One region of the Kitasatospora sp. NPDC043949 genome, then DNA from elsewhere that is predicted to be linked to it. Evidence: riboswitches for the same ligand, from Rfam matches in the RefSeq annotation. Region 1 holds a riboswitch; the other holds the start of a gene.
What was found. Region 1 has a riboswitch for S-adenosylmethionine ahead of thrC (threonine synthase). Riboswitches for the same ligand answer to the same signal wherever they lie in the genome.
Positions count from the first base shown of each region.

Region 2: it holds a riboswitch for S-adenosylmethionine, as region 1 does, so the genes downstream of both, AC07AL_RS05100 (aminotransferase class V-fold PLP-dependent enzyme) here and thrC (threonine synthase) in region 1, are expected to answer to the same signal.

Region 1 covers NZ_JBWKEQ010000011.1:74,336-81,395, reverse strand. The annotation lists gene AC07AL_RS11920 (cold-shock protein) at 89-292, opposite strand; gene AC07AL_RS11915 (MoaD/ThiS family protein) at 882-1,160, opposite strand; gene thrC (threonine synthase) at 1,200-2,480, opposite strand; SAM riboswitch class I at 2,498-2,634, opposite strand; gene AC07AL_RS11905 (glucosyl-3-phosphoglycerate synthase) at 2,806-3,783, shown strand; gene AC07AL_RS11900 (alpha,alpha-trehalose-phosphate synthase (UDP-forming)) at 3,834-5,300, shown strand; gene otsB (trehalose-phosphatase) at 5,347-6,186, opposite strand; gene AC07AL_RS11890 (DUF3263 domain-containing protein) at 6,217-6,477, opposite strand; gene AC07AL_RS11885 (cupin domain-containing protein) at 6,545-6,895, shown strand; gene AC07AL_RS11880 (extracellular solute-binding protein) at 6,945-7,060, opposite strand, start outside.
Region 2 covers NZ_JBWKEQ010000004.1:14,180-21,239, forward strand. The annotation lists gene AC07AL_RS05090 (response regulator) at 1-123, shown strand, start outside; gene trpD (anthranilate phosphoribosyltransferase) at 244-1,320, shown strand; SAM riboswitch class IV at 1,428-1,545, shown strand; gene AC07AL_RS05100 (aminotransferase class V-fold PLP-dependent enzyme) at 1,599-2,978, shown strand; gene AC07AL_RS05105 (Lrp/AsnC ligand binding domain-containing protein) at 3,006-3,287, opposite strand; gene AC07AL_RS05110 (rhomboid family intramembrane serine protease) at 3,329-4,111, opposite strand; gene AC07AL_RS05115 (hypothetical protein) at 4,313-4,576, shown strand; gene AC07AL_RS05120 (NYN domain-containing protein) at 4,771-6,171, shown strand; gene AC07AL_RS05125 (C40 family peptidase) at 6,372-7,060, shown strand, end outside.

The DNA.
Region 1 (7,060 bases):
GCCCGTACGACGCGTGTCGCACGGGCCCGTCGAGAAGCGAGTGGTCACCAGCCGTGGGCCGCGCCGAGCTCCTGGGGTCGGAAGGGGGTCACACCGCGGCGCGGACCATGTCCGCCTGCGGGCCCTTCTGTCCCTGGGAGATCTCGAACTCGACCCGCTGGCCCTCCTCGAGGGTGCGGTAGCCGTCCATCTGGATCGCGCTGTAGTGGACGAAGACGTCCGCACCACCGTCGACCGCGATGAAGCCGTAGCCCTTCTCCGCGTTGAACCACTTGACGGTGCCCTGAGCCATTCCGAACTCCCCTAGTGCTGTGCTGGCCCTTCACGCGCCCGCAGGTCGCGGGCCCGGGTCTGGTTTGAAGGCCGGCCCGGGGAACCCCCCCTGGGCGCAGCCGTGCACGCCGCAACCCTCCGCCGGGGGTGCCTGACGGCGCCCTGTGAGCGGGTGATTACGTCGACCGCGGCTGAATGTATCCGGATCGACGCCCTCTGCAACAGGGTCAGCTGCGGGGAATTCCGGCACCACGCCAAGGGGCAGGACGGGCCAAAGCGGGAGGAATTCGGCATTTCACGCCGGACATAGCGGACGGATTACTGCAAATCCCCGCGGGAATTCTGACATCTGCCTGACATGTTTCACGGCCCAGGCACCCGACCGGTCTCAGCGGCCGGACGACCGTCCGGCGATTCGCGGGTGATTCGCGGGTGAGGATGAGGGGAAGCCCTGTTCCCAACCGAGCCACACTCTACTCCGACTTGACCCCGCCATATTCCCGCCGAAATGCGGCCGGCCGCCCGTGCGTACGGAGAACGGAATTCCGTACGCGCGGACGGCCGGTCGGACGAGCGGCTCGGGCGGGGTGCCCGGATCGGGGCGCGGCTCAGCAGCCGCCGGCCACCGCCGGGATGATCGAGACGCTGGCGCCGTCCGCGATCCCGGTCGCCAGGCCCTCGGCGAAGCGCACGTCGTCGTCGTTCACGTAGACGTTGACGAAGCGGCGCAGCTTGCCGGCGTCGTCCAGGATGCGGGCGGCGATCCCCGCGTGGTTCTTCTCCAGGTCGGCGATGACCTCGCCCAGGGTGGCGCCCTCGGCGGCCACCTCGGCGGCGCCGCCGGTGTAGGTGCGCAGGATGGTGGGGATACGGACGTTGGCGCTCATGGTTCTCCTAGCGGACAGGGCCCAGCGGGGTGGGGGGATTCAGGCGGACGCGAGGCCGGCGTCGTGGAAGGACGCCAGGGTCGGGCGGATGACGGCGGTCATCCCGGCCCCGGCGACGGCGTCCAGGGTCTTCAGGCCGTCGCCGGTGTTGATCGCGACGGTCTCCTTGGCCGGGTCCAGCTGGCCGGTCTCCACCAGCTTCTTCAGCACGCCGACGGTCACCCCGCCCGCGGTCTCGGCGAAGACGCCCTCGGTCCGGGCCAGCAGCCGGATCGCGTCCACCACCTCGGCGTCGGTGACGTCCTCGACCGCGCCGCCGGTGCGCCGGGCGATGTCCAGCACGTACGGGCCGTCCGCCGGGTTGCCGATCGCCAGCGACTTGGCGATGGTGTCCGGCTTGACCGGGCGGATCACGTCCTGGCCGGCCTTGAACGCCGCCGACACCGGGGAGCAGCCCGCCGCCTGGGCACCGAAAACCTTGTACGGCCGGTCCTCGACCAGGCCGAGCCTGATCAGCTCCTGCAGCCCCTTGTCGATCTTGGTCAGCTGGGAGCCGGAGGCGATCGGGATGACGATCTGCTCCGGCAGCCGCCAGCCGAGCTGCTCGCAGATCTCGTACGCCAGCGTCTTGGAGCCCTCGCCGTAGTACGGGCGCAGGTTGACGTTGACGAAGCCCCAGCCCTCGCCGGCCGGGTCGCCGATCAGCTCCGAGCAGAAGCGGTTCACGTCGTCGTAGTTGCCCTCGATGCCGACCAGCTCACCGCCGTACACCCCGGCCATGACGACCTTGCCCTGCTCCAGGTCGTGCGGGATGAACACGCAGGACTTGAAGCCGGCCCGGGCAGCCGCCGCGCCCACCGCGCCGGCCAGGTTGCCGGTGGAGGAGCAGGAGAGCGTCGTGAAGTCGAAGGCCCGCGCGGCCTCGATGGCGCAGGCCACCACGCGGTCCTTGAACGAGTGGGTCGGGTTGCCCGAGTCGTCCTTGATGTGCAGCTGCGCGGTGAAGCCCAGCTCGCGGCCCAGGTTGTCCGCCTTGACCAGCGGGGTCCAGCCGGGGTTCAGGTTGGGCTTGGTGGCGACGTCGGCCGGGACGGGCAGCAGCGGCGCGTAGCGCCAGATCGAGCTCGGGCCGGCCTCGATCCGGCGGCGCAGCGCCTCGGCGTCCTCGCTGCCGAAGTCGTACGCGATCTCCAGCGGGCCGAAGCACTCCAGGCAGGCGAAGCTCGGACCGAGCGGGAAGCGGGTGCCGCACTCCCGACAGGACAGCGCGGTGGCGGGGCCGAGGTCCACGGATGCGGGTGCGACAGTGTCGATAGCCATGATGGCGGAGGCCTCTCTCCTCATCTTCCCCGTGGCACGGTCGCGCCACAGGCCGGAATTGGCACCTGTCCCGCCGGGGCCTGTCGACAGACAGCCGCGCGAGAAGGTTGCCGGGACGTCAACGGGCCGTTCCCTCAGTCCCTCTGGATGAGCTTGTGAAATTGTGGTGGTGCTCAACGGCGACCCCGGCGTGCAAAGGTCCGGCCGCTGTACGAAGACTGTATCCGAAGGCGTCAACCCCGAACGGGATCGTCCGCCACGCGAGATGGCGCGTCCCACCGACCCCGCCGAGGAGAGTCCCGTGCCCGCCGAACCGACCCCCGCGCTGCTCCCGCAGGCGGCGTCCTGGCTGCGCCGCCGCTCGTGGAGCGCGGTCGACCGGCCGGTGCACGCCCTGCTGGAGGCCAAGCGCCGGACCGGCCACACGGTCAGCGTGGTGCTGCCCGCGCTGGACGAGGAGGCCACCGTCGGCGACATCGTCCGCACCATCCGCCGCGAGCTGATGGAGCGCCTCCCGCTGGTCGACGAACTCGTCGTGGTCGACTCCGGCTCGGCCGACGCCACCGCCGCCGTCGCGGCCCGGGCCGGCGCCCGGGTGGAGTACCGCGACGCGATCCTGCCCCGGCTGCCCGCCGTCCCCGGCAAGGGCGAGGTGCTCTGGCGCTCGCTGCTGGTCACCCGCGGCGACATCGTCTGCTTCGTCGACGCCGACCTGCGCGAGTTCGACCCGGCCTTCGTCTCCGGCATCCTCGGCCCGCTGCTGACCGAACCGGACATCCAGCTGGTCAAGGCCATGTACGACCGGCCGCTGGAGACCGAGGGCGCGGTGGTCCCGGCCGGCGGCGGCCGGGTCACCGAACTGGTCGCCCGCCCGCTGCTCAACCTGCACTGGCCGGAACTCGCCGGTTTCGTCCAGCCGCTCGGCGGCGAGTACGCGGCCCGCCGCGCGCTGCTCGAACGGCTCCCCTTCCCCACCGGCTACGGCGTCGAACTCGGCCTGCTGGTCGACGCGCTGGAGACGGTCGGGCTGGACGCCCTGGCCCAGGTGGACGTCGGCGTCCGGCACCACCGGCACCAGGACGGCCAGGCCCTCGGCCGGATGGCCGCCACCATCTACCGCACCGCCCTCGAACGCCTCGACCGCACCCACCGGCTGAAGGCCTCGGCCGACCTGGTCCACCCGCTGCTGACCCAGTTCACCCGCGACCCGCAGAGCCGGGAGTTCACCGCCCACACCCACCCGGTGACCGCCCTGGAACGCCCGCCCATGCACACCGTGCCCGAGTACGCGACCCGACACTGAACACCCACCGAAAGGGTTTGCCGCTCCGGAGCCCCGGCAACGTACCAACCATGGGCGATCTCACGACCGAACGTTCGAGTGCGACCGGCACCGCCCCCGTCCTGGTGGCCTCCAATCGGGGACCGGTGTCGTTCGGCACCGCGGACGACGGCACGCTGACCCTCCGCCGCGGCGGCGGAGGCCTGGTCTCCGGCCTCTCCGCCATCGACGACCCCGACGCCGTCTGGGTCTGCGCCGCCCTCGGCGCGGCCGACCGGCAGGCCGCCAGAGGGGCCCCGGACGGCCGCCTCGACCTCGCCGGGCACGACGTGGGCGGCCAGGCCGTCCGCATGCTGGACATCGATCCCGACACCTTCGCCCGCGCCTACAACGGCGTCGCCAACTCCACCCTCTGGTTCGTCCACCACCTGCTCTACGCCACCCCCACCGCCCCCGCCTTCGACGCCGGGTTCCGCACCGAGTGGGCCGCCTACCGCGCCTACAACGCCGCCTTCGCCGAGGCGCTGGCCGCCGAGGCCGCCCCCGGGGCCGCCGTGCTGGTCCAGGACTACCACCTCTCGCTGACCCCTGCCCTGCTCCGCGCCGCCCGCCCCGACCTGCGGATCGGCCACTTCTCGCACACCCCGTGGGCCCCGCCCGAGTACTTCCGGCTGCTGCCCGACGACGTCGCCGAGGCCGTCCTCACCGGCATCCTGGGCGCCGACCGGGCCGGCTTCCTGACCCGCCGCTGGGCGCTGGCCTTCGCCGACTGCTGCGCCGACCTGCTCGGTGCCGAGGTCGACCGGGACGCCATGACCGTCACCCACGCCGGCCGCACCACCCGGCTCGGCGTGCACGCGCTCGGCGCCGACGCCGACTTCCTGCGCGAGCGCTCCCACCGCCCGGACGTCGACGAACGCCTCGCCGCCCTCCGCGAGGCCGTCGGCGGGCGGCGCACCATCGTCCGGGTCGACCGCACCGAGCTGAGCAAGAACATCGTCCGCGGCCTCCAGGCCTACCGGCACCTGCTGCGCACCCGCCCCGAATGGCACGACCGGGTGGTGCACATCGCCTTCGCCTACCCCTCGCGCACCGACCTCGCCGAGTACCGCGCCTACACCGCGCAGGTCCAACGGCTCGCCGAGGACATCAACGCCGAGTTCGCCACCCCCGCCTGGCAGCCGCTGATCCTGCACGTCGACGACGACTTCCCGCGTTCCCTGGCCGCCTACCGGCTCGCCGACGTGGCCCTGGTCAACCCGATCCGGGACGGCATGAACCTGGTCGCCAAGGAGGTTCCGGTGGTGTCCGACCACGGCTGCGCCCTGGTGCTCTCCCGCGAGGCCGGCGCGCACGCCGAACTCGCCGAGGACGCGCTCACCGTCAACCCGTACGACATCATCGCCACCGCCGACGCCCTGCACGCCGGCCTCACCATGCCCGAGGGGGAGCGCGCCGACCGCACCAAGCGCCTCGCGGCGGCGGCCACCGCGCTGCCCCCGCAGCAGTGGTTCCTCGACCAGCTCAACGCGCTGTGAACCAGCTCAACGCGCTCTGAACTCGCTCAACGCGCCGCCGCCCGGCTCAGACCGCGCCGACGGCCGCGCCCAGCGCCGCGAGCAGCTCCACCACGCCGGCCGGGCCCGGGACCACCAGGTCGGCCCGGTCGGCGAGTTCGCGCACCGGCGCGTCCCCCACCGCGCCGCTGCACACCAGCAGCCCCGCCACCCCCTCGCCGCGCAGCTTCTCCACCGCCGCGAAGGCCGCCACGTCCCCCAGGTCGTCCCCCGCGTACAGCACCGAACCTGCCCCGCGCTCACGCAGGAAGCCGGTCAGCGCCGCGCCCTTGTCCACCCCCGGCGGCCGCAGCTCCAGCACCAGCCGCCCGGGCTCCACCACCAGCCCGTGCCCGGCCGCCAGCTCGCCGACCGGCGCCCGCAGCAGCTCCAGCGTCTCCTCGGGCGCCGCCGTGCGCCGGGTGTGCACCGCCAGCGAGCGCCCCTTGTCCTCCAGCCACGTCCCCTCGGGCGCCCCCGCCGCCGCCAGCAGGCCAGGCAGCGCCGCCCGCGCCCCGGCCACCCCGGGGTGCACCGGCGGCGCGGTCACCTCGCCGCCCTCCCAGCGCTCGGCGCCGTAGTGCCCCAGCACCACGACCCCGGGCAGCCCGTCCAGGCCGCCGTACTCCGCCGCCAGCGCGGCCGGCCGACCCGTCACCACCACCACGGCCCGCACCGCCGGCACCAGCGCCCGCAGCGCGGCCGCCGCCCCCGGATGTGCCCGCGCCCGATCGGGATCCGCCACGATCGGCGCCAGCGTCCCGTCGAAGTCCAGCGCGATCACCGCCTCGCCCGGCGCCGCCAGGATCGCCCGCAGCCCGTCCCGCCCGGCAGCCGTGACCGGCGCCCACTTCTCGTCAAAGCCCATGCCCGAGCCCTACCCCGCGGCCCCGTCCCGCTACCGTGCCGCCCGCCGGGCCTCCCGGATCCGGCGCAGCCGGTTCACCAGGACAGGGGCGTGCGCCAGGGCCTCCGGCCGGTCCAGCAGCGCGTTCAGCAGCTGGTAGTACCGGGTGGAGGAGAGCCCCAGTTCCTCCCGGATCGCCCGTTCCTTGGCCCCGGCCGTCCGCCACTGCCGCCCCTCCAGGGCCAGCACCGCCACGTCCCGCTCACTCAGCTCGCCCACCAGGACACCTCCGCCATCACTACGGAGTGTCATTCTCCCGCGTGAGCCGGACACACTGTGCGCCCTCCGGCACCCGGCCGCCCCGGCTAGCGTCGGCGGTATGACCACGCCCAGCTTCGCCGTGCACATCCCCACCGCCGACCTCGAACCCGATCCGCTCGACCCGGCCCAGATCGTCTCCGGCACCCCGGAGGTCTCCGGCCTGGTCCTCGCCGAGTCCCCCGACGGCCGCCAGCTGCGCGGCATCTGGCAGATCACCCCCGGCGTGGTCACCGACGTGGAGGCCGACGAGTTGTTCGTGGTGCTCAGCGGCCGGGCCACCATCGAGGTCGAGGGCGGCCCGACCCTGGAGGTCGGCCCGGGCGACTGCGCCGTGCTGCGCGAGGGCGACCGGACCACCTGGACGGTCCACGAGACGCTCCGCAAGGCCTACGCCATCACGCTCCCCTGACGAGCCCGCCCCTGACGCCCCCGCCCCTGGAGGGCACCCCGGCCCGGGTTCACTTGCGGACCCGGGCCGCCTCCTTCACCGCCGCGTCCTGCAGCCCGGCGAGCGCCTGCTTCGGGTCGCCGGTGACGGCCTGCCCGATCCCGGCCTTGATCCGGTTGCTGACGT
Region 2 (7,060 bases), on a different contig from region 1:
CTGGCCGCCTGGAGCCGGGCCGACGCCGCGATCTCGCGCCCGGTGGACCCGGTGGCGCTGGCCGAGGCGGTCGCCACCCTGCTGCGGGCGCGGCTGGCCAAGCGGGCGCCCGTCAGCCGCTGAGCGGTGCCGTCTCAGAACTAGAGAAGACGCCGCCGGGGGAACCCCGCCGGTCGATAGGCTGACTCCATCCGTACGGACGTCCCCCCGCCGCGGGGAACCCGACAACAGCTGGAGTCAGCCATGGTGAACGTGAACCCTGCGAACGGTGGTACCGCACCCGCGCAGGTGGTCCGCACCTGGCCGGACGTCCTGGCGGCGCTGTTGAAGGGGGAGGACCTCGACCGCTCGGCCACCGCGTGGGCGATGGACCGGATCATGAGCGGCGAGGCGTCCCCCGTCCAGGTGGCCGGGTTCATGGTGGCGCTGCGGGCCAAGGGTGAGACGGTCGACGAGATCACCGGCCTGGTGGACGCGATGTACGCGCACGCCGAGCCGCTGGACATCCCCGGCCCGGCCGTGGACATCGTCGGCACCGGCGGCGACCGGGCCAAGACCGTCAACATCTCCACCATGTCGGCGATCGTCGCGGCCGCGGCCGGCGCCAAGGTGGTCAAGCACGGCAACCGGGCCTCCTCCTCGGCCAGCGGCTCCTCGGACGTGCTGGAGAAGCTCGGCGTCCGCCTCGACCTGTCGGCCCGGCGGGTCGCCGAGATCGCCGAGGAGGTCGGGCTGACCTTCTGCTTCGCGGCCAAGTTCCACCCGTCGATGCGGCACGCCGCCACCGCCCGGCGCGACCTCGGGGTGCCGACCGCGTTCAACATCCTCGGCCCGCTGACCAACCCGGCCAAGGTCACCTCGCACGCGATCGGCTGCTTCGACACCCGGCTCGCCGGACTGATCGCCGGCGTGCTCGCCCGGCGCGGCTCGACCGGCCTGGTCTTCCGGGGCGACGACGGCCTGGACGAGCTGACCATCACCACCACCTCGCAGGTGTGGATCGTGCGGGACGGGACCGTCACCGAGACCGCCTTCGACCCGCGGGACGTCGGCGTCGAGCTGGTCGGCATCGAGGCGCTGCGCGGGGCGGACCCCTCGTACAACGCCGAGGTCGCGCGGCGGCTGCTGGCCGGCGAGCGCGGGGCGGTGAGGGACGCCGTCCTGATGAACACGGCGGCGGCGCTGGTCGCGCTCGACCTGGGTGAGGCGCCGCTCACCGAACAGCTCGCGGCGGGCATGGCGCGGGCCGAGCGGGCCATCGACTCGGGCGCGGCGCAGGAGCTGCTGCGGCGTTGGTCGGAGGCCACCAGCCGGGTGTGAGGCGGTACTTGGGAGCCCGTGCCGGAACGCCGGCGCGGGCTCCTCGGCTGTCCGGATGGTGGATGCCTGTTTGACCACTCGCTGGGCGCGACCTAGAGTCTTGGCCAGGTCATGAGTGACAGCGTCAAGCCCCAGCTTGCTGTCCGGCAACCCTCCGTCCGTGGCGGGGTGCCCTGGGTGAGGACCGGGTCGCTCGGCGAATCGTCCGTGCGGCAAGCGCGGACGCCCGACGACTTAGCACTCCCGGGGTCCCACACCCCCAGAAGGAGTGCATCCTCATGTCGATCGCCACCGAAATCTGCGCCCCCCTCGCCGTCCTCGGCCACGACGTCCAGGTCCCGCTCGCCAGCGGCGAGAAGGTCGGGTACGCGGCCCTCGACTACGCGGCCAGCTCCCCGGCGCTCCAGCGGGTCTGGGACGACGTCTCCGCCTACGCCCCCTACTACGGCAGCGTGCACCGCGGCGCGGGGTACCTCTCCCAGCTGTCCACCGACCTGTTCGAGCAGAGCCGCCGCACCGTCGCCGAGTTCCTCGACCTGCGCGAGGGCGACCAGGTGGTCTTCACCCGGGCCACCACCGACTCGCTGAACCTGCTCGCCTCGGCCGTCCCGGCCGGGACCCGGGTGTTCGCCTTCGAGACCGAGCACCACGCCTCGCTGCTGCCCTGGGCGCACGCCGGGCTCGACGTCCACTACCTGCGCGCGCCGCGCTCGCACGCCGAGGCGGTCGCCGCCCTGGACGCCGCGCTCGCCGAGGCGCCCGAGGGCCCCAAGCTGCTCTGCGTCACCGGAGCCTCCAACGTGACCGGCGAGCTGTGGCCGGTCGCCGAGCTGACCGGGACCGCGCACCGGCACGGCGCCCGGGTGGTGCTGGACGCCGCCCAGCTGGCTCCGCACCACCGGGTCTCGGTGCGCGAGCTGGACGTCGACTGGATCGCCTTCTCCGGCCACAAGATCTACGCGCCCTTCGGCGCCGGCGTGCTGGCCGGCCGGGCGGACTGGCTGGACGCGGCCGACCCGTACCTGGCCGGCGGCGGGGCGACCCGGACGGTGGCCCGGGAGACCGACGGCTCGGTGGCCGTCCAGTGGCACTCCGGTCCGGCCCGGCACGAGGCCGGCTCGCCGAACGTCATCGGCGCCTACGCGATCGCCTCGGCCTGCCGGGCGCTGAGCGAGGCGGGCTTCGACGCGCTGGAGGCCCGGGAGCGGCAGCTGATCGCCCGGCTGACCGCCGGGCTGGCGGAGATCCCGCAGGTCAAGGTGCTGACCCTGTTCGGCGCCGAGGCGGCCCGGGTGGGCGTGCTGTCCTTCGTCGTCCAGGGCTGGAACAGCTCGCACTTCTCGGCCGCGCTGTCCGCCGAGTACGGCATCGGGGTCCGCGACGGCCTGTTCTGCGCGCACCCGCTGCTGCGCACCCTGCTCGGGGACGAAGAGGTCTCCCCCTCCGAGTGCGGGGCGCCCGAGCCGTCGCTGCCCGGCGAGCGCAGCCTGAACGCGATCCGGGTGAGCTTCGGGGCCGGGACCCCGGACGAGCACGTCGACCGCTTCCTGACCGCCGTGCGCGAGCTGGTCACGGACGGTGCCGCGTGGAACTACCGCAACGAGGGCGGGCGCTGCGTCGCCACCGTGCAGGTCGACCGGGGGCGTCAGCAGGGCTGAGGGGCCCGGTCGGCGGGGCCGAGGGGCCTACTCGTCCAGGCCGAGGGCGAAGGCGGCCTCGAGGTCGTGCTGGGAGTAGGTGCGGAAGGCGATCTGGGTCTCGGTGTGGGCCACGCCCGGGACCTTGTTCAGCCGGCCCGGGATGACCGCGGCCAGATCGTCGTGCCGGCGCACCCGGACCATCGCCACCAGGTCGTAGCCACCGGTCACCGAGTACACCTCGCTGACGCCCTCGATGGCCGCGATGGCTTCGGCGATCTCCGGGATGCGGTCGACACTGGTCTTGATCAGGACGATGGCGGTGATCACTGTTCGGGCTCCTTTGTGGGGTGCCGCCAGCGTATCGGGCGTCAGCCGGGTCGTCTCGGGGGGTGGCTGACCGCCGTGCAGGCGTAGAGGAAGCCCGCCGAGAAGCCGATCACGTGAACCAGATAGGCCACCCCGGGCCCGGCCGAGTGGACCGACCACCACTGCAGGGCGAACCAGAGGCCGAGCACCAGCCAGGCCGGGAAGCGCAGCGGCAGGAACAGCAGCAGCGGGACGAGCGTCGTCACCCGGGCGCGCGGATGGAAGCGCAGGTAGGCGCCGAGGACGGCGGAGATCGCGCCGGAGGCGCCGATCAGCACCCGGGTGGAGCCCGGGGAGTGCGCCTCGGCGAGGGCGAAGCCGTACGTGGCCAGGCTGCCGGCGGCCAGGTAGAAGACGGCGAACCGGGCCCGGCCCAGCCGCCGTTCGACGGTGGGGCCGAAGACGTGGAGGAAGAGCAGGTTGCCCAGCAGGTGCAGCCAGCCGGCGTGCACGAAGAGCCCGGTGAGGACGGACAGCGCCGGGTGCTTGCCCGGGGTGGGCGCGGCCGGGCAGCCCGGGGCCGGGTCGGGGGCCTGGGCCAGCTGCTCGGCGGTCAGCGGGCGGCCGGCCAGCACCTCGGCGGGGATGACGCCCCAGCGCTGCTCGTACCGCTGCTCCGCGCAGAGCCGGGACTGGCCGGTGCCGTACAGCGGGTTGAGCCCGGCGGCCGGGCCCAGCAGGAACACCAGGGTGTTGACCGCGATCAGGGCGTAGGTGACCGCCGGGGCGGGCACGGACGGGTGCTCGCCCCGCGCGTCGGTGTGCCCGGGGGCCGTCAGTGCCATGGGGCCAAGCATCCCTCCGTGTCGGGCGTGTGACACGGCCTTGTACGGCAGGTGGACTAGCCCGCTCGTTCTCCTGACTGGTGGCCGGGATGGTTGCCTCAGGCAATAGGCTTGGGGCGGGCAATCCCGCCTCCCGCCGCCGACGCCGGGGCTCCGGGGGGAGCGCCTAGCCCACCCAGGGACCACCCGAGAGGACCCCCGATGACCGTCCCCGCCCTGACCGCCGAGACGCGCTGGCGCTGCACCCTGTGCGGAAACCTCACCCGCTTCGACGTGACCCGCACCGCGCGGGTCACCGAGTTCCTGCACTTCGACCTGGCCGGCGAGTCCAAGGTCGAGGAGACCGAGGTGCTGAGCGAGACGATCGAGTCGGTGCGCTGCCGCTGGTGCAACGCCGTGGACCAGGTTGAGCTGGTGGCCCGTCCGGGCGCCGAGAACGCGGAGGCCTCCGCCGACCAGGGCTGACGCCCGACGGCGCGGGGGCGGGTGCGCGGCGCGCCTGCCCGCCGCGCTGGGACAATACAGACAGGACGCACGGAGCGTGACGACAGGGCGGCGGCCGCGGGCCGTGACCCCGTAGGACCAGGATCGGAGCCGAGGACGTGGTGGACGCAGCGAGGGAGCCCGCCGAAGCGCAGGGGCTTCAGCCCGCTGCGGCCGTGCAGGCGCGGGCCGCCGACGCGGCTCCGTCCGAGCCCGCGGCCGTCGGCGGGGCGGCGGGTTCCGGCGAGGTGGCGCCGGAGCGTGGTGCCGAGAAGCTGGACCGGCCGCTGCCCGAGGGCGTGCGCCGGCGTGTGGTCGGCCTGGCCTCGGACGCGCTCGGCGGGCTGCCGCCCGGCGAGCTGCCGCAGAGCCTGCGCCAGTACGTCAAGTTCACCCCGGCCCGGCGGGCCAAGTACGCGGCCACGGCGCTGGCCGCGGCGCTGGAGTCGGAGCCGGCGTTCCGGGTGCGGATAGCGGAGCGGCTGAGGCTGGGCCAGCCGGACCTGGTGAAGGCGTTGGAGTCGGGCAGCGTTCCGGGCGCCGCCGATCCGATGGACGTCGCGGCCGCCGCCTACCTGGTGCGGTCGGCCGGCTGGAGCCGGCTGGTGGCCGAGGCCGGGGAGGAGGCCGAGCGGGCCGGCGCCGAGGGCGCGGCCGCCGAGGCCACCCGGCTGGCGGAGAAGTTGCAGGCGGAGCTCGCCGAGCTGCGGTCCGCCGCCCGGGCGGACCTGGAGCGGCAGCGCGCGGAGTCCGAGGACGTCCGCCGGGAGGCCGAGTCGCTGCGGAAGAAGGTGCGCTCGCTGGAGAGCGACACCCGCCGGGCGCAGGCCGAGACCAGGCGGCTGACCGCCGAGCTGGAGGCCGCGAGGGCGCAGGCGGCCGCCGAGCGTGGCGCCGCGGAGTCCGAGGCGCGGCGGCTGCGGCACCGGGTCGGCGAGCTGGAGACGGCGGCCGAGCAGGGCCGCCGGTCGGCCCGCGAGGGCCGCAGCGTCGAGGACATGCGGCTGCGGCTGCTGCTGGACACGGTGCTGCAGTCGGCGCAGGGGCTCCAGCGGGAGCTGGCGCTGCCGGTCTCCCAGATCCGGCCGGGGGACCTGGTGGAGGCGGTGGTGCCGGGTGCGGCCTCGCCGCACGACGTGGCCCGGCGCGGTCTGGCCGACGACGATCCGGCGCTGCTGGACCAGCTGCTGGCGATCCCGCAGGTGCACCTGGTGGTGGACGGCTACAACGTGACCAAGACGGGCTATCCGACGCTGCCGCTGGAGCAGCAGCGGATCCGGCTGCTGGGCGGGCTGGCGATGCTGGCCCAGCGCACGCAGGCGGAGGTCACCTGCGTGTTCGACGGGCAGGACCTGGACGTTCCGGTGATCATGGCGCCACCGCGCGGGGTGCGGGTGCGGTTCAGCCGGACCGGCGAGACCGCGGACGAGCTGATCCGCCGTCTGGTGCGGGCCGAGCCGCAGGGTCGTCCGGTGGTGGTGGTGTCCACCGACCGGGAGGTCGCGGAGGGCGTGCGGAAGGCCGGCGCGCGCCCCGTGGCTTCCGTTCTGCTGCTGAACCGGCTGGCGCGGCCCTGACGGCTGCCGCGGCGGGATGAGGCCTGGTCAGCGCCCGGTTTGCGGCGGTGTGCACATCCAGTGAAGCCTGCGGGGGAAGTGGAGTTCACGCCTTCGGGGGAGTGGCAAAACCCGTGGATCTTCCCTAGGGTGTGGCGTCAAACCTATTTTCCGGATTCTCACCTGATCGGGTGAGGCCGATGGAAGAAGGAGCAATTCCCTTGGCCTCCCACCGCCGTCCCAAGCAGCCGAGCCGCGCCCGGGTCTCCGTGCTCACCGCTGCCGCGGCGACCGCGGTCGCCCTCTCCGCGCAGGTCGCCGCGCACGCCGCGCCCCAGCCGAGCAAGACCGACGTCAAGGCGCAGATCGACCAGCTCCAGCAGGATCAGGAGCAGGCGGCGGAGAAGTACAACGGCGCCAAGGAGCGGGCCGACCAGCTCCGCAAGCAGTCCGACCAGCTGCAGGACAAGGTGGCCCGCAGCCAGGACGAGATGACCCAGCTCCAGACCGGCCTGGCCGGCGTGGCGGGCGAGCAGTACCGCACCGGCGGCATCGACCCGTCCGTCCAGCTGATGCTCTCCTCGGACCCGTCGGGCTACCTGGAGAAGGCGTCCAGCGCCCAGCAGGCCAGCGCCAGCGAGTCGGAGGCGCTCAAGGGACTGCTGGACCAGCAGCGCCGGCTGGACCAGGAGAAGTCCGAGGCCGCCGCCGTCCTGGCCTCGCTCGACTCCACCACCAAGGACCTGAACCAGGCCAAGACGGACGTCAACCAGAAGCTGAAGGCCGCGCAGGACCTGCTGAACTCGCTCAGCGCCTCCGACCGCGCCGCGCTGCGGGCCCAGCAGCAGCAGGACGACCGCGCCTCGCGCGGCAGTGACCGTGCCGACCTCGGCAGCCTCCCGCAGGCCGG